Regions from separate parts of the Veillonella sp. T34266-5 genome, predicted to be linked through region 1. Evidence: a T-box and tRNA genes for the amino acid it is inferred to sense, from the RefSeq annotation. Region 1 holds a T-box; the other holds one or more tRNA genes.

Region 1 (8,347 bases):
GCGTTAAGTCCATTGCACAAGCGATGCAACTCGCATTTTCTTAATACATGTTATAGTTCATAGAAGGCTAATTCATAGAGTATAAACTCTATGGTATTTAAAGGAGGTGATGCCATGATTTATGGCATTTTACGGTATGTGATTGCTATCCTCATTGGTACAGCAGCATACGTAGGTATGGACAATTTAGCCCCTATTATTGATCCTTATTTAGTATCTCAATTTGCAAGCTTTGGTGATATGTCGCTCACTGTGGCACGTATTTCAGTTATTGTAATAGGTACGATTATTGGTATTTTAATAGGTTATTTTATTTCGTCCTTTATTTTAAAACAAGGTTTAGTCATTGCTAGACAATTGGAACGGGTATTAACACATATTCCTAACCAAGAATTGATTGCAGGTACCATCGGTTTATTATTTGGTCTTATTATTGCTAATTTAATTGGTGCAGCATTCAATCAGGTTCCTATTATTGGCCCCTATATTTCAATCATTTTAAGTGCCATTTTCGGTTATAGTGGTGTACGTTTGATGGCCCGTAAGGGACCTGAAATGTATCTTAACTATTTGAAGCAATGGAAACGCAGTGAGGCGGGGACTAAAAAAAGTAGAGGCTTCAATATGTTTGGATCCCATAAATCCAGTGACACTAATTCAACAACAAAGCTACTAGATACTTCTGTTATCATAGATGGCCGTATCAAGGAGTTATGTGCTACTGGGTTCATTGATGGGCCTTTGGTTGTTCCTGTATTCGTCTTAAATGAGTTACAAATTATTTCCGACTCCGCAGATGCGATGAAACGAAATCGTGGTCGTCGTGGATTAGATATTTTGAAAGAAATGCAGGATGCAAAACTGGTACCTATTGAAATCGTAGAAGATGACTATGATGATCTACATGAAGTTGATTCTAAATTAATGCGATTAGCCTTAGAGAAACAATGGAAGCTCATGACAAATGATTTTAATCTTAATAAAGTGGCTCGTGTACAAGGTATTAAGGTTTTAAATTTAAACGAATTAGCCAATGTATTAAAACCGGCCCTCATTGCAGGCGAATGGATTCGCGTACAAGTGATGAAGGAAGGTAAAGAGGTTCAACAAGGCGTTGCCTACTTAGATGATGGGACTATGATTGTCGTAGAAGACGGTCGTCCATATGTAGGTCAAGAGGTTGAGGTTATGGTTACATCCATTTTACAAACAAGTGCAGGTCGTATGATTTTTGCGCGTGTAGATGGAGGTAAGCATGAGTAAGGTTAGCTGTATTGTATTAGCTGCTGGCGCGGGACGCCGAATGGGTCATGATGAGAATAAGATTTTCATTAAACTCGGTCAAAAATCGATTATTCAATGGACATTGAGCCATATTAATCAAGTGAAAGCAGTTAGTGAAGTCATTCTCGTCGTTGCTGATGGTGAAGCATCCTATATGGAGCAACATATTGCGTCATTAGGGCTTTCAAAATCAATTAAAATTGTTACAGGAGGCAAAGAGCGTCAAGATTCTGTGTATGCAGGTTTACAAGCGGTTGGCGATGATATAGATATTGTACTCGTTCACGATGGAGCTAGACCGTTAGCAAAGTCAGAGTTATTTGAACGAGTTATTGAAGGGGCAGAAACTCATGGTGCTGTGACTATAGGTGTACCATCTACAGATACGATTAAGCGTGTTGATATTGATGGACAGGTCTTAGAAACATTGAATCGCAATGAGTTGATGAACATTCAAACGCCACAAGGTTTCCAAAAAGATATATTCAAAGAGGCTCAAGAAACGGCTAAGCAAGATGCTTATTTAGGGACGGATGATGTATCCTTAGTTGAGTATATCGGCAAAGATGTGTATATTTTAGATGGCGATTACGAAAACATCAAGGTTACCACACCGAATGATATTGCGGTGGCTAAACGATATTTAGGAATCAAGGAGCAACGTATGCGCGTAGGTTTTGGCTATGATATTCATCGATTAAAGGAAGGAAGACCTTGTATCTTGGGTGGCGTTCATATTGAATCACCTGTTGGCCCTGATGGTCATTCTGATGCAGATGTGTTGATTCATGCGTTGATGGATGCCTTGCTTGGTGCTGCTGGTTTAAAGGATATCGGCTATTATTTTCCACCAGAAGATGATGCATATAAAGGGATTTCTAGCATGATTTTATTAAAACAAGTGAATTCCTTGTTGAAAGAAAGAGGCTTAGAAGCCTATAATATAGATATTATGGTTATTTCTGAAACGCCAAAATTAAAGCCACACATCGATACGATGAAGGCTAATTTACAATCTGTTTTAGAAATTCCATTAGATCGCATTAGTATTAAGGCTACTACCAATGAAATGCTTGGTGCCATTGGGCGCCGTGAAGGTATTGCAGCACAGGCAGTAGTTTCCGTATATGAAGGAGAGGTTTAATTATGAAGGTACGTTTTGCGCCAAGTCCAACAGGTCCATTTCATATTGGCGGTGCTCGATCCGCTTTGTTCAACTGGCTATTAGCACGTAAGGAAAAAGGTACGTTTGTACTTCGTATTGAGGATACAGATTTATCTCGTTCTACTCGTGAAAGTGAAGAAAATATTAAGGCATCTTTGCAATGGCTCGGTATGAATTGGGATGAAGGCATTGATGTAGGTGGGGAAAATGGTCCTTATCGTCAAACAGAACGTCTTGATTTATACAAAGAAGTAACACAACGTTTACTTGATGAAGATAAAGCTTATGAATGCTTCTGTACAGCTGAAGAACTCGATGAAGTACGTCAGGCGCAAATGGAACGCGGCGAAACCCCTAAATATAATGGTCATTGCTGCCATCTTACAGAAGAAGAAAAAGAAAAATATCGTGCAGAAGGTAGAAAACCAACTATCCGTCTTCGCGTACCTTTGAATAAAACCTATGCATTTGATGATATGGTTCGTGGTCATGTATCTTTCGAGTCCAATGGTGTAGGTGATTTTGTAATCGTAAAATCCGATGGTATCCCTGTATATAACTTTGCCGTTGTAATGGATGACCACATGATGAAAATCACTCATGTTATTCGTGCAGAAGAACATTTATCCAACACACCTCGTCAAATGGCCATCTACGAAGCACTTGGTTGGGACATTCCTACATTCGGTCACATTTCTTTAATTCTGGGCAAAGATTATAAGAAAATGTCCAAACGTCATGGTGCCACATCTGTTGATCAATACAAACAATTGGGTTACTTGCCAGAAGCATTAGTAAACTTCTTGGCACTTCTCGGTTGGGCTCCAGAAGGTGAAGAAGAATTCTTTACGCAAGATGAATTGATTCAAGCCTTCTCCATGGATCGCGTTGCTAAGAACCCAGCTGTATTTGATATCGATAAATTAAACCATATTAATTTCCATTACATGAAAAACTTGAGCGATGAAGAGTTATTCCACCTTTGCTTGCCTCATTTGAAAGAGGTTGGTTTAGCTCCAGATAGCTTGAACCAAGCTGACATTGATTGGCTAACATTACTTTGCTCTACATTCCGCGATCATATTAGCTTTGGTGCTCAAATTAAAGATCATGTAGGCATGTTCATGGGGGAAACAGTATTCCTCGAAGAAGGTCATGAAGAAGAGTTAAAGGCAGTGCTTAACGAAGAATCTGCTCCAACTGTATTGAATGCTTTCAAAGAAAAATTGGCAGACATGGATGAAGTTACTCCAGAAGCTGTTAAAAAAGCTATCAAGGCTGTTATGAAAGAAACATCTTTGAAAGGTAAATTTGTGTTCATGCCATTGCGCGTTGCCTTGACTGGCCAAATGCATGGTCCTGATTTAAACAATATCGTTACATTGCTTGGTAAAGAAAAATGCTTACATCATTTAGACAATGTAGGTGCTTTAACTAAATAATAGAACTATTGAAAGGCTCTCATACCGATGGTGTGAGGGCCTTTGTTGTATATAATGTACAGATTTGCTATAATTATCGGCGTATTTTATTTTGGTTTTTATGAAAGTGAGTGTTTTGATGAGTTTAATTCGATCTATTAACCATCTCTTCAATAGCTATTTATCTTGGATAGTTTTATTGATGGCCGTATTAGCTTATATGCTACCAACATTCTTTGCGTGGATGACACCATATGTGGCATATATGTTACAATTTGTTATGTTTGCTATGGGTTTAACGTTAACAGCACAAGTATTTCTTGATGTGTTTAAACAACCAATGAAGGTTATCCTCGTATCTGTCATTCAATTTCTATGGATGCCATTAGCAGGCTTTTTAGTAGCTCTTATTTTTAACTTTCCACCGGAAATTGGTATAGGTTTCATCTTGCTAGGTGCATGTCCAGGTGGTACGGCTTCTAATGTAATGACATTCCTCGCTAATGGTAATGTGCCATTGTCCGTATCTGCCACGACCGTATCTACATTATTGGCTCCAATTTTAACACCATTATTCGTAGTATTGTACGCAGGTGCTACATCATCCATTGAAATTCAATTTATGCCGATGTTTATATCCATCGTTAAAATCGTATTGGTTCCAATCATTCTAGGTATCGTATTGAATTACTTTATTGGATCTAAAATCGAACCAGTTAAATCTGTATGTCCTACCATAGCAGCTATTGCAGTATTACTTATTTTGGCAGCCGTAACAGCGGTTAACCAAAAACAAATTGCTGAAACAGGTCTCATCATTTTTGTAGCTTGTTTAGTACAAAACTTGAGTGGCTACGTTGTTACATTCTTTATTTGTAAAGTTCTTAATATCGATGTATCATCTCGTCGTGCTATGCAAATTGAAGTGGCCATGCAAAACTCTGCATTGTCCGTGTCATTAGCGATGAAACATTTTACACCACAAGCAGCGGTAGCAGGTGCTGTATTCTCTATCATCCATAATTTTACAGGCTCTATTTTTGCCGGTATTTGTCGTAAACATGATGATCAAGAAAAATTAGAACAAGCTTAGTTCTTAACGTAGTAAGAACATTGATTTAACAGTTTGTAACTGATAATAAATTTCGTTTCAAAGTGCGATTGAACCTCCATTTTCATAATCCTTAATATGTTTAATTCCCTTGATAAAGGGATATATTCAATGGTTTTGAAGATGGAGGTTTTTCTTGTAATTATTGACATTATATAGCATTATTGGTAAAATTATTTTATATCTTAATATAGGTATACATTAAAAGCTAAGATTGAAAGAAGTACTCTACAACTAACTTTTTAGCGAGAACCGATGGTGGGAGGGTTCAAGGATAGGTAGACGAAATGCATTCATGAGCTGACATCCCGATTATAGGTAGGTTTGTCCGGTGACGCGCCGTTATGCGATGAGTGGGTACCACATTGGTACCTAACAGAGTGGAACCGCGGACCATCGTCTCTGTATGAGATGAGGGTTCTTTTTTATTTTTCGAATATGGAGGCATCAGTATCGATGAGAGAAATTACAGTTTATAATACAATGACGCGCCAAAAAGAGGTGTTTACTCCTGTAACACCAGGTGAAGCAAAGATGTATGTTTGTGGTGTAACACCATATAATCATCCTCATATTGGTAATGCTCGTCCTTTTGTAACGTGGGATGTAATTCGTCGCTACATGAAACATGTAGGATATAAAGTAACGTATGTACAAAACTTCACTGATGTAGACGATAAAATTATTAATACATCTAATGGTGAAGGTGTAGCATGGGACGTAATTGCCAATCGTTATATCGATAGCTATTTTGAAGTTATGGATGCACTTGGTGTAGAACGTGCTGATGTATATCCACGCGTATCTACTCATATCCCTGATATTCTCAAGATGATTTCTACGCTTATTGATAAGGGCTTTGCTTATGAGCTAGATGGAGATGTGTATTTTAGCGTAGAAAAATTTGACCATTATGGTGAATTGTCTGGTCGTACATTAGATGATATGGAAGCTGGCGCTCGTATTGAAGTAGATGGTCGTAAAAAGAACCCTATGGACTTTGCACTTTGGAAAGCTGCAAAACCAGGTGAACCATTCTGGGAAAGTCCTTGGGGCAACGGTCGTCCAGGTTGGCACATCGAATGTTCCGCTATGAGCCAAAAATATTTAGGCGAAGAATTCGATTTCCATGGCGGTGGTAGTGATTTGATTTTCCCTCATCATGAGAATGAAATTGCTCAATCTGAAGGCTGTTCTGGCCATCATCCATCTGTAAAATACTGGTTACATAATGGATTCATTACGATTAATTCTGAAAAAATGTCCAAATCCTTGAATAATTTCTTCTTGGTGAAAGATATTTTAGAACAATATAGTCCAGATGCTTTACGTTACTTCTTACTAAGCACACATTATCGTAGCCCATTGGATTTCTCCGATGAACGTTTAGAAGAAGCTAACAAATCTTTGGAACGATTAGGCACTGCTATCGAAAATCTTTTATATCTTGAAAAATGTGAAGCTGGCCCTTGTGACGATGCTCAACGTTTATTAGAAAAAGCTAAAGAATATGAAGAAGAATTCGAAGCTGCTATGAGCGATGATTTCAATACTGCTTTAGCTACATCTAGCATGTTTGGCCTTGCTAAAGAAATCAACATTTATTACCAAGCTGTAACAGGCCGTGAAGGTGTTGTTTGCCAAGAAGCAATCGCTGAGGTAAAACGTATCTTCAAGTTTATGACAGAGGTCATTGGCGTATTAGAAAAAGCTTGGGAAGGTAATACTGGTGCTGACGCTGCAGAATACGAACAATTGATGGACGTTATTTTATCTGTTCGCCAAGCGTGCCGTGAGCAAAAACAATGGGTTCTTGCCGATTGCATTCGCGATCGATTAGCTGAAATTGGTATTACTATTGAAGATTCTCCTACAGGAGCACGGTGGAAAAAGCGTGAAATTTAAGCAATTTCAATTTCTGAAACAAGAAGCTATAAAAAAATTAATACTCTTAGATACGGAAGACCATTCTTTTGTATCTAAACCAGCATCTGAAGTATTAGCTTCAGATGCTGTTATGTTGGCCTATATTGGTGATGCTGTGTATTCTATGTACATTAGACAACGCGTTGTAGAAATGAGTATTTCAAAGGTTCAGGTTCTACATACATTGGTAACCGAATTTATTTGTGCAAAATCTCAGTCAAAAGTATTGGATCAATTAGAATCAATGCTTACAGAGGATGAACAAACAATTGCTAGACGAGCTCGAAATAGTAATGTCAATGTACCTAAGAGTAGTTCTGTACGAGAATATCGAAATAGTACCGCCTTTGAAGCAGTCCTTGGTTTCCTATATGAAACAGGTCAGCAGGACCGACTTAATGAATTGATGAAAGAGGCCTATTCTATTACATTAAGAGGACTTTCACATGGATAATTATATTGTAGGCAGAAATGCCGTAAAGGAAGCATTAAAAGCAGGCCGTTCTATACAACGCATTTTGGTGAGTGATGATAAAGTTAAAACAGGTTTATCTGACATCGTAGGACTAGCAAAATCAAAGGGGGTAGAGATTCGCCCCACACCTGTTAAACAGATGAATCGCTATGAAACGGATGTACCTCATCAAGGTGTCATTGCTTTTGTGAATGCTGTAGAATTTAAAGACCTTGGAGAAGTACTACAAGAGTCCAATCATGAGAACCCTTTGCTTATCTTAACGGATGGCGTAGAGGATCCTCATAATATGGGGGCTATTATCCGTACTGCCGAATGTGTGGGGGCCACAGCAGTTTTGATTCCTAAACGCCATAATGCACCTATTAACGCAACGGTTGCTAAAACATCTGCCGGTGCAGTAGAGCAGATTCCACTCGTTCAAGTTGGTAATGTTACGCAAACGATTAAACAGTTGCAAAAACAAGGATTCTGGGTTCTTGGCGCTCATATGGAAGGTGATCGTACCTTGTATGAAGCCGATTTAACCATTCCTACTGTCCTTGTCATCGGCAATGAAGGTAAGGGGATTAGCCGTGTCGTAAAAGAAGCCTGTGACTTTTTAGTTACCATTCCTATGTATGGCAATTTAAATTCTTTAAATGCATCTGTAGCTGCTGCCATTCTCATGTATGAAGCAGTTCGACAACGGACCATGAAGGTAAAATAGAGGTGCTGCATGCTAAAGGATATTTTAATCGTCGATGGATATAATGTCATCTTCGCATGGCAAAGTTTAAAAAAACTGGCTAATGAATCCTTGGAACACGCTCGAATGGAATTGCGTAATCAACTTTTAAATTATGGTAAATTTAAAGGTTATGAGGTTATACTCGTTTTTGATGGTAAATATACTAAGTCTATAGCGAGCATAGAAGAAATCACTAAAGGATTTATCGAAGTATATACAGATGATGGTGAAACGG
Region 2 (8,347 bases), on a different contig from region 1:
TTATGGAACGATGCTGGACGTGTTCCTTTTGAAGGAGAATAATCTATGGCTAGCGAATTACTGGAAAATACCATTGCTACACTGCGCGTTCTACGCACTAGTGATCATGGCGCTTTCCTTGATGGTCAAACGGGAAATACAAATGATGACATTTTGCTCCATAAGGATCAACAAACTTCGCCGGTTGCTATCGGTGATGAGGTAGAGGTATTTTTATATCGAGACCCTAAGGGCCGTTTGACTGCCTCCATGCGATTGCCTGCTATGAAGGTCGGTCAAATTGGTTATGTTGAGGTTATTAATGTTACCAATTTTGGTTGTTTCGTTGAGGTTGGTACAGAGCGGGGGATTTTTATGCCTCATGCTGAAATGCGTGGTAGACCTCAAGTAGGGGAAAAGGTATGGGTGAAACTGTATACCGATAAATCTGGTCGTATGGCAGTTTCCATGGACGTTGATGATGAAATGCGCCGTGCTTCTAAAGCGGCTACCGATGCTGTTGTAGGTCAACAAGTAAGTGGTGCCATTTATAATTTGACTAGTGATGGAGCCTTCTTTATTACCCCTGAACGATGGATTGCTTTTTTACATCGATCAGAAATGACAAGAAAGTTAAATGTTGGGGAAATGGTAGAGGCCCGTGTTACGTTTAAACGCGAAGATGGTCGTATTAATGTGTCAATGCGTCCTATCAAAGAAAAAGCATTAATTTCTGATGGTCATATTATTATGGAATATCTTTTACAACGAGGCGGTAAAATGCCTTATAGTGATGAGTCATCAGCCATGTTGATTAAGGATAAGTTTAATATCAGTAAGGCTGCTTTTAAACGAGCTCTAGGTCATTTAATGAAATCCCGCCTTGTAGTACAAGAAGATGGATGGACATTGTTGACAGAATCCGGTAAACAATGGACTCCCAATTCACAAGAGGACTAAATCATGAAGATTATTGTAGTAGGTGCTGGTAAGGTTGGGTATTCCTTGTGTGAAAGACTGGTGCAAGATGATCATGACGTATATCTTATTGACCGTTCGCAGGAGCGTATCCATAATCTTGAAAATACATTGGATGTTAGTTTAGTGTGCGGTAATGGTAGCGACATTCAGTTGTTGAATGAAATTGACTTATCTGATGTGGGGATGTTTATCTCAGTTACCGATTCAGATGAAGTCAATATGTTATCTTGTGCGGTAGCTAAAATAGCAGGTGTTCCATCTACTGTAGCACGTGTAAGGGATACAAATATCGTTGATCATATGGACGATCATATGAAAGAACGATTAGGTGTTGATTTATTTATTAATCCAGAAATGGTTACGGCGCAAGAATTACTTCATATTATTGAAACGCCTTCTGCCCTTGATGTAGAAGAATTTGGTCAAGGCGCTGTACGTTTAATGGAATTTAAAATTAATAATACATTTCCGCTCGTAAATAAACCTTTAAAAGAGTTAACTTTTCCAGAAGGTGTGTTATTGGTTGGCATTTTACGATTAGGTGAAATGATTATACCTCATGGTGAAAGTATATTATTACCAAATGACAGTGTTTTCTTTTTAGGTTTAAAAGATGGTATTAATGAAGTAGAACAAGCATGGTTTTCGAATCATGCAACCTTCCATAAACGGGCCGTTATTGTTGGGGCTGGTTTATTAGGTCGCAACTTGGCTATCTTATTGGAAAAAGCCGGGTTTACTGTTAAGGTTATTGAGAAGGATATTGAGCGTTGTGAAGCCTTGGCAGCACAAGTGGATAAAGCCATTGTCATTAATGGAGATGGTACTGATTTTGATTTACTAGAAGCCGAAGAAGTAGCTGATAATGATGTTATTATCGTTTTAACTGATGATGATAAATTAAACCTGTTAGTTGCCTTGGTAGGTAAACATATGGGCATACCTAAAACCGTTGTTCGTGTGGGACGACCTGAATATATTATGCTCATGGAACAAGTCGGTATAGATATTGTATTTTCACCACGATTGATGACGGCAGGGCAAATACTACGATTTGTTCGCAGTGGTGAAGGTGTTGTCTCTATATCTACTTTTGAAGGTGGTAAGGCTGAATCCATAGAGATTATTATTACCGAACAATCTCCAGTAGCCGGTAAACAACTTAAAGATATCCGCCTCCCTGGTAAAGCCCTAGTTGGTGTCATACTTCGCGATGATGAAGCGATTGTTCCGCGTGGTAATACAGAGCTGTTAGTAGGTGATCATATTGTACTATTTTCATTGCCTGAATCTGTTACTAAATTATTAAATTATTTAACGTAGGGGTTATATGCGTATACAGATTGTTATGTCCTTGGTAGGGAAATTGCTCTATATTTTTGGAGCTTTTCTTGTTATACCATTTATATATAGTATTCTATTTGAAACTGCATATTGGTCCTTTGGTGTTACCGCTATATTATCCATATTGCTCGGTGCTCTACTAGTACTTGGTGGGCATAGTAGTAAAACCTTTAGCTTGAGAGATGGCTTTTTAGTAGTCAGTTCCACATGGATATTCACAGTGTTATTGGGGGCTATTCCTTTTATCATATCTGGTGTATTAGTTAATCCGATGGACGCTCTATTTGAATCTATGTCAGGTATTACGGCAACAGGTGCTACAGTTATTGCTGATGTAGATAGCATACCAAAGACATTCATCCTTTGGCGTGGATTGATGCACTGGATTGGCGGTATGGGAATCATTGTGTTGATTCTATCGTTCTTACGAAATCTCGGTGCTGATGCTGCTCATTTTTTTAATGCTGAAGCATCTGTACCAAAACCAGGTGTAGTGTTACCACGGATACAATCTATAGCATCAAAATTATGGACATTGTACGTAATATTTACCATCATCTGTTTTATCATGCTCTGCTTAGGTGGTATAGATCCTTTTGATGCGTTGAATTATGCATTTTCTATTATTGCGACTGGTGGATTGACGCCGACTACTGCAGGTACTTTTTTATATAGTCAAAATACATATATATGTGTTGTATTTATCTTGTTTATGGTCATTGCAGGCGGTAATTTTGCCGTATATTATAATGTAGTTCAAAAAGGATTCTCAGCGTTATTCTCTGATTTTGAAACGCGTATGTATTGGCTGGTATTAGCTATTGGTATTCTTATTACCTTTATATCCTTATATTTTCAATCTAATTCTATGGATATAGGACAAGCTTTTCAAGATTCAGCCTTTACCTTAGTATCAATACAAACGGGTAGTGGTTTTGCCGTATCTGATTACGATTTATGGCCTGCTGCGGCTCAAATGATGTTATTTATATCCAGCTTTTTTGGTGGCTGTAGTGGATCTACAACTGGTGGCGTTAAGATTATCCGTCTTATTATACTAATTAAAAGTAGTATCATATATTTGAGAAAAGCTATACACCCTGATATGGTTCAAGTGGTACGAATCAATGGAAAACCATTGCCAGAAAAGTGGGTGCGTATGACGCAACAATTTATATTTCTATATTTAATGATTTATGTTATATCCGTATTTCTTATGACATGTTTTGGTCTGTCTACAGGTGATGCACTACAAATAGTAACTGCATTCCAAAGTAATGTAGGTTTAGCATTTGGCAGTTATGGCCCAACTGATTCCTTTGCATTATTACCTTTAGGTGCAAAAGGTGTGGCTATTGTGGATATGCTATTAGGTCGTTTGGAGTTATTTACGATTCTAGTTATGCTTCATCCACAGTTCTGGGAAGGATATTTTATAAAAAAAGATACTACAAAACGATATAGAATTTTGTAGAAGCTTATATGTATACTGGATGTATTATGGGGGAAGGGATTGTATAATGGAAATAATAAAACGTCCATTAGGATTATATAAGGCAAACTGCTATGTATTAAAAGAAGACAATCAATCTCTCATAATTGATCCAGGATTTCATAGTAAGCATATAATTGAGATGGTAGGGGACTCTACACCGCTTGCCGTTTTATTAACTCATGGTCATTGTGATCATGTTTCGTCACTCGATGAAATTTGTGAGTACTACAATATTCCTGCGTATTTACATGAGGGGGATCATGAATTATTACAATTGATTCGCCGGCGCCCAAGTGTATATAAGAAAAAGATGTTTACTCAATGTATTCCCTTGCAAGAAGGCATACTAAATATCGGACCATTTCATATACGGGTGTATCATACACCAGGGCATAGCGCAGGTTCCGTATGTTTTGAAATAGAAGGCCATCTATTTACAGGTGATACTATTTTTAAACAAAATGTTGGAAATAGCGATAATTATAATGGCGATGCTGAAGATTTACATAAAAGCTTATGTAAAATACTGGAGCTAGATGATGCATTATTAGTAGAACCTGGACATAGGGAGAGCACTATTTTGGGAGATGAAAAAAACTTCATCAAGAATTTACACATATAGTGTTGACAAAAACTCTGATAACCGATATACTAAGCAAGTACTTTGGATACGGCCCCGTGGTGTAGCGGTTAACATGTCGCCCTGTCACGGCGAAGATCGTCAGTTCAAATCTGATCGGGGTCGCCATTCATGCCTCGGTAGCTCAGTCGGTAGAGCAACGGACTGAAAATCCGTGTGTCGACAGTTCGATTCTGTCCTGAGGCACCATGTACATGCGGGAATAGCTCAGCGGTAGAGCACCGCCTTGCCAAGGCGGGGGTCGCGAGTTCGAATCTCGTTTCCCGCTCCACTAACTTTATATGGCGGCATAGCCAAGCGGTAAGGCAGAGGTCTGCAAAACCTTTATTCCCCAGTTCGATTCTGGGTGCCGCCTCCACAAAATCGTTACCCATGCCGGGGTGGCGGAACAGGCAGACGCAACGGACTTAAAATCCGTCGGTTAGAAATAACCGTACCGGTTCGATTCCGGTCCTCGGCACCATTAAGACTAACTTCGGTTAGTCTTTTTTTGTATATAATTTTAATTGTATTTACGAGTAGGTATATAACGTGAGTAAACCGAATCTATTAATTAGTGAATGCCTTTGCGGTGTTTGTTGTCGCTATGATGGTGACCATAATCGAATAGATTGCTTAGAAGAGCTTAAGAACGTCTATAACCTTGTTCCGGTATGTCCGGAGGTACTAGGAGGGCTGTTAACGCCCAGATGTCCAGCAGAACGCGTAGGTAATCGAGTACAAACAAAGAATGGTACCGATGTGACGGAACAATTTAAACGCGGTGCAACATTAGCCTTAGCAATTGCTATAGAGAAGAATTGCCGGTGTGCTTTATTAAAAGCCAAAAGCCCTAGCTGTGGATATGGTGAACTATATGATGGTACATTTACGAGAACCCTCGTAAAAGGGGTTGGTGTCACGTCAGAGCTCTTATTACAACACGATATACAGATTTATACAGAAAAGAATGTAGTAGCCCTTATAACGCAAAATAGCGACGATTGATATAAATTCAATCGTCGCTATTGTTGTAATAGGATATCTTATTGTCCTGCATTTACAGGGTCATTAGTCAATGGTTGTTCGCCTAATAGCGTTGTGAGATTATGTAGATTAAATCGATAAGCGCTATTACTAAAGTCTCTCGTTTTATCGTAACGACTATTTGGTGCATGCATGAGACCAACTAATGTATCGTACAATAAATCATTGGTGAAATATTGATGTTCATGACTATCTAAAGCTGATACTGTTTGAGGGTATGCAGCTCGATATTGAGGTGATAAGTACATCCAGAATGGAATGTGTGTCATCACAAAATCAAATGTATCTGGGTTGTGAGATTTATCTACGCTTTCACCATGGTCAGAAAAATATACCATAGCTTGAAGATTTAGATTATCTTTACCATATGTATAAATTTGTTGTAACAACCAATCTGTGTAGAGTTGACTATTTGCATAGGCCTCAATACCTTCTGGATTAGGGCCTTTTTTCCATTTACTGAATTCATGAGGATATCTATCATTGTAATAAATGTGGCTACCCATAATATGAATTACGATAAAATTGTTTTTACTTGGATCAACCGTTTTTAATAGTGGCAATAATGCTTCATCGTATAAATCAGAAAAACCATAGGATTCATGAGCCCATTTCGTAGTATCCGCCGTTTTAGCCATCAAGGAAATAGCTGTATCATATTCGCCAAATACGCCTTGGTTACTAAACCAAGATGTTGTATAGCCTGCTTTTTTGGCTACATCTAAAATGTTAGCAGAATCTAGGAATGGACGGTCATCGTATTGGTTGCGCTCCGAAAGGGCGCGTTCTAAGGTTGGCACCGTTTGTACATAAGAAGAGTATGCATGATTAAAGAAGATAAAATCTTTATTGTGATCTCGCATATCCTCTTGCCAAGGTGTGTCATCGTATTGGAATTTTGGATTATAGACCTTCATGTAATCACGGGAACTGGATTCGCCGATAACGAGAATGATAGTTCCAGGTGTTTTAGTAGGTGTTGTATCCTTTGAGTCCAAATTGAATGAATCAAAAACAAGGTGGTGATTATCGTTGTACTGTTGCATTTCTTTAACATAATTACCTGCAGCTGTCCAATTGGCTACGATGCATGTTTGAGGAAATAAGAAGAATGGTACATAAACGATAAATGCTACCATGGACGCGATGAGTACGCCTAATCGTAAAGGACGAGTTGTGTTAAAATCGACAACTCGTTTCATTCCTAGGTTGCACCAATATAGGAAGAGTGTCCATAATATTAAGCCTATGACGATGGCGATAAGACCGGGTATACCAGCAGCATTCTTTAAGAATCCGAAGGCTTCTTCTGGATTTGTCATATATACTGCTAATAGACTTGCTGGTGTTAAGCAGTGCCAAGTGGTCATATAATAACCGATTTGTAATAATGGGATGAGACTAAGGACCGATGAGAATAATGCCAGTATAGCAGATGTTAATTTCTGCAGCCGTCCCGTTTGTGTTACCAAATATTGAATGCCGGATAGTCCCATAAATAAGAGTAAACCAAATAAAAAATCGTTGGCAAACTCATAGAAGTAAAGGGGCTTAACATAGGACCAGTGAAATAATAGCGGGAATGTGAGTCCCCAAAGTAGACCAACCAGACCATAGCCTAGAAATGCACGATGGAACACGGTACAGCTCATAAAGTACTGGAATAAGAACATTCCGACCATGGTCGGTACCGCAAGGATTGTAATATCCTCAACATCTAGACCTAATGTAACTGGTTCATAAATAAAAAATAGTGCAATGTAGAGCACTATGCCTATAATGCCAAAACGCAAAATAGGATTTCGAATCAATGATTTCATTGATGATAACATAATGTATCCTTTCTAAAGGAGCTTACAACAATATATATTTTTCTTCACATTATAAGATAACAAAGAATACTAAAAAATACAATTATATATGCTGTACGTAGAAGAAATCTTTAATTTAGGATATAATTATATAGTTATGAAGTAGTATCGTTAAGGAATGGGGATTCATGGGGGACTATAATTATAAATTGGATGTATTCGAGGGCCCGCTCGATTTACTCTTACATTTAATTGAAAAACATAAGATTGAAATTACGGATATCCCAATTGTTGAAATCACTAGCCAATATTTAGAATATCTAGATAATTGGAATCATTTTGATATCCATTATAGTAGTGAATTCCTTGTAATGGCATCTACATTATTACAAATTAAGTCCCGTATGCTATTACCTAAGGTTGAACCTGAACCCGATGAAAGCGAAGATCCACGAGATGAATTAGTGGCTAAGTTAGTAGAGTTTAAAAAGATAAAAGATTTTACTCAAATCTTAATGGAAAAAGCATCTATTGAATCAAATGTTTTTAGCCGTCCTGAAGAAACGAGTGTATTAGGATTAGATAGTTTTTATAATTTAGAATTATCTAAACTATATGATATATTTTATTCTGTTTTACATAAGCGTAATGAAACAGAATCAGAAGAGACAGTTCGTCAAGTAACGGTAGAAAAAGATGCATATAGCTTAGAGGACATGATTGTCTCCTTGGCTAGTCGTGCTCGCCGTGGAGAGCGATTAGCTTTTCGCGAATTGCTTGTTGCTATTGAAACTAAGAGTGGTATGGTAACGATCTTTATGGCCGTACTAGAATTATTAAAACAACAGGAATTGGCTATGTTTTATGAAAATGATGACATAATTTTCACAGCACCTGTCATGGGATTACACAATGATGAAGAGGTAGAGGAGGAATAGCATGGGCGTATCAGATCTAGAAGCGGTACTATTTTCTGCGGCCAAACCTATTTCTATAGATGTTATACAAGATATTTTTGGACTTTCAAAACAAGACGCCTTGGAATATGTGGATGCATTATCATCTGAATTA

Evidence for each region. The T-box of region 1 lies ahead of cysS (cysteine--tRNA ligase). A T-box ahead of a tRNA ligase gene usually reads a tRNA of that ligase, here a tRNA-Cys.
Region 2: it encodes a tRNA-Cys, which carries the amino acid that the T-box ahead of cysS (cysteine--tRNA ligase) is inferred to sense. The anticodon was not compared.

Annotation. Positions count from the first base shown of each region.
Region 1 is NZ_PPCZ01000013.1:124,523-132,869, reverse strand. Features, by position in the region: gene radA (DNA repair protein RadA) at 1-44, shown strand, start outside; gene VIHSUH07_RS05550 (PIN/TRAM domain-containing protein) at 115-1,263, shown strand; gene ispD (2-C-methyl-D-erythritol 4-phosphate cytidylyltransferase) at 1,256-2,428, shown strand; gene gltX (glutamate--tRNA ligase) at 2,431-3,891, shown strand; gene VIHSUH07_RS05535 (bile acid:sodium symporter family protein) at 3,992-4,963, shown strand; T-box leader at 5,183-5,388, shown strand; gene cysS (cysteine--tRNA ligase) at 5,438-6,886, shown strand; gene VIHSUH07_RS05525 (Mini-ribonuclease 3) at 6,876-7,361, shown strand; gene rlmB (23S rRNA (guanosine(2251)-2'-O)-methyltransferase RlmB) at 7,354-8,091, shown strand; gene VIHSUH07_RS05515 (NYN domain-containing protein) at 8,101-8,347, shown strand, end outside.
Region 2 is NZ_PPCZ01000016.1:49,852-58,198, forward strand. Features, by position in the region: gene rsfS (ribosome silencing factor) at 1-42, shown strand, start outside; gene VIHSUH07_RS06100 (CvfB family protein) at 46-939, shown strand; gene trkA (Trk system potassium transporter TrkA) at 943-2,283, shown strand; gene VIHSUH07_RS06110 (TrkH family potassium uptake protein) at 2,291-3,778, shown strand; gene VIHSUH07_RS06115 (MBL fold metallo-hydrolase) at 3,825-4,421, shown strand; tRNA gene VIHSUH07_RS06120 (tRNA-Asp) at 4,472-4,547, shown strand; tRNA gene VIHSUH07_RS06125 (tRNA-Phe) at 4,553-4,628, shown strand; tRNA gene VIHSUH07_RS06130 (tRNA-Gly) at 4,636-4,710, shown strand; tRNA gene VIHSUH07_RS06135 (tRNA-Cys) at 4,723-4,797, shown strand; tRNA gene VIHSUH07_RS06140 (tRNA-Leu) at 4,814-4,902, shown strand; gene VIHSUH07_RS06145 (DUF523 domain-containing protein) at 4,971-5,426, shown strand; gene VIHSUH07_RS06150 (phosphoethanolamine transferase) at 5,465-7,297, opposite strand; gene VIHSUH07_RS06155 (segregation and condensation protein A) at 7,465-8,214, shown strand; gene scpB (SMC-Scp complex subunit ScpB) at 8,216-8,347, shown strand, end outside.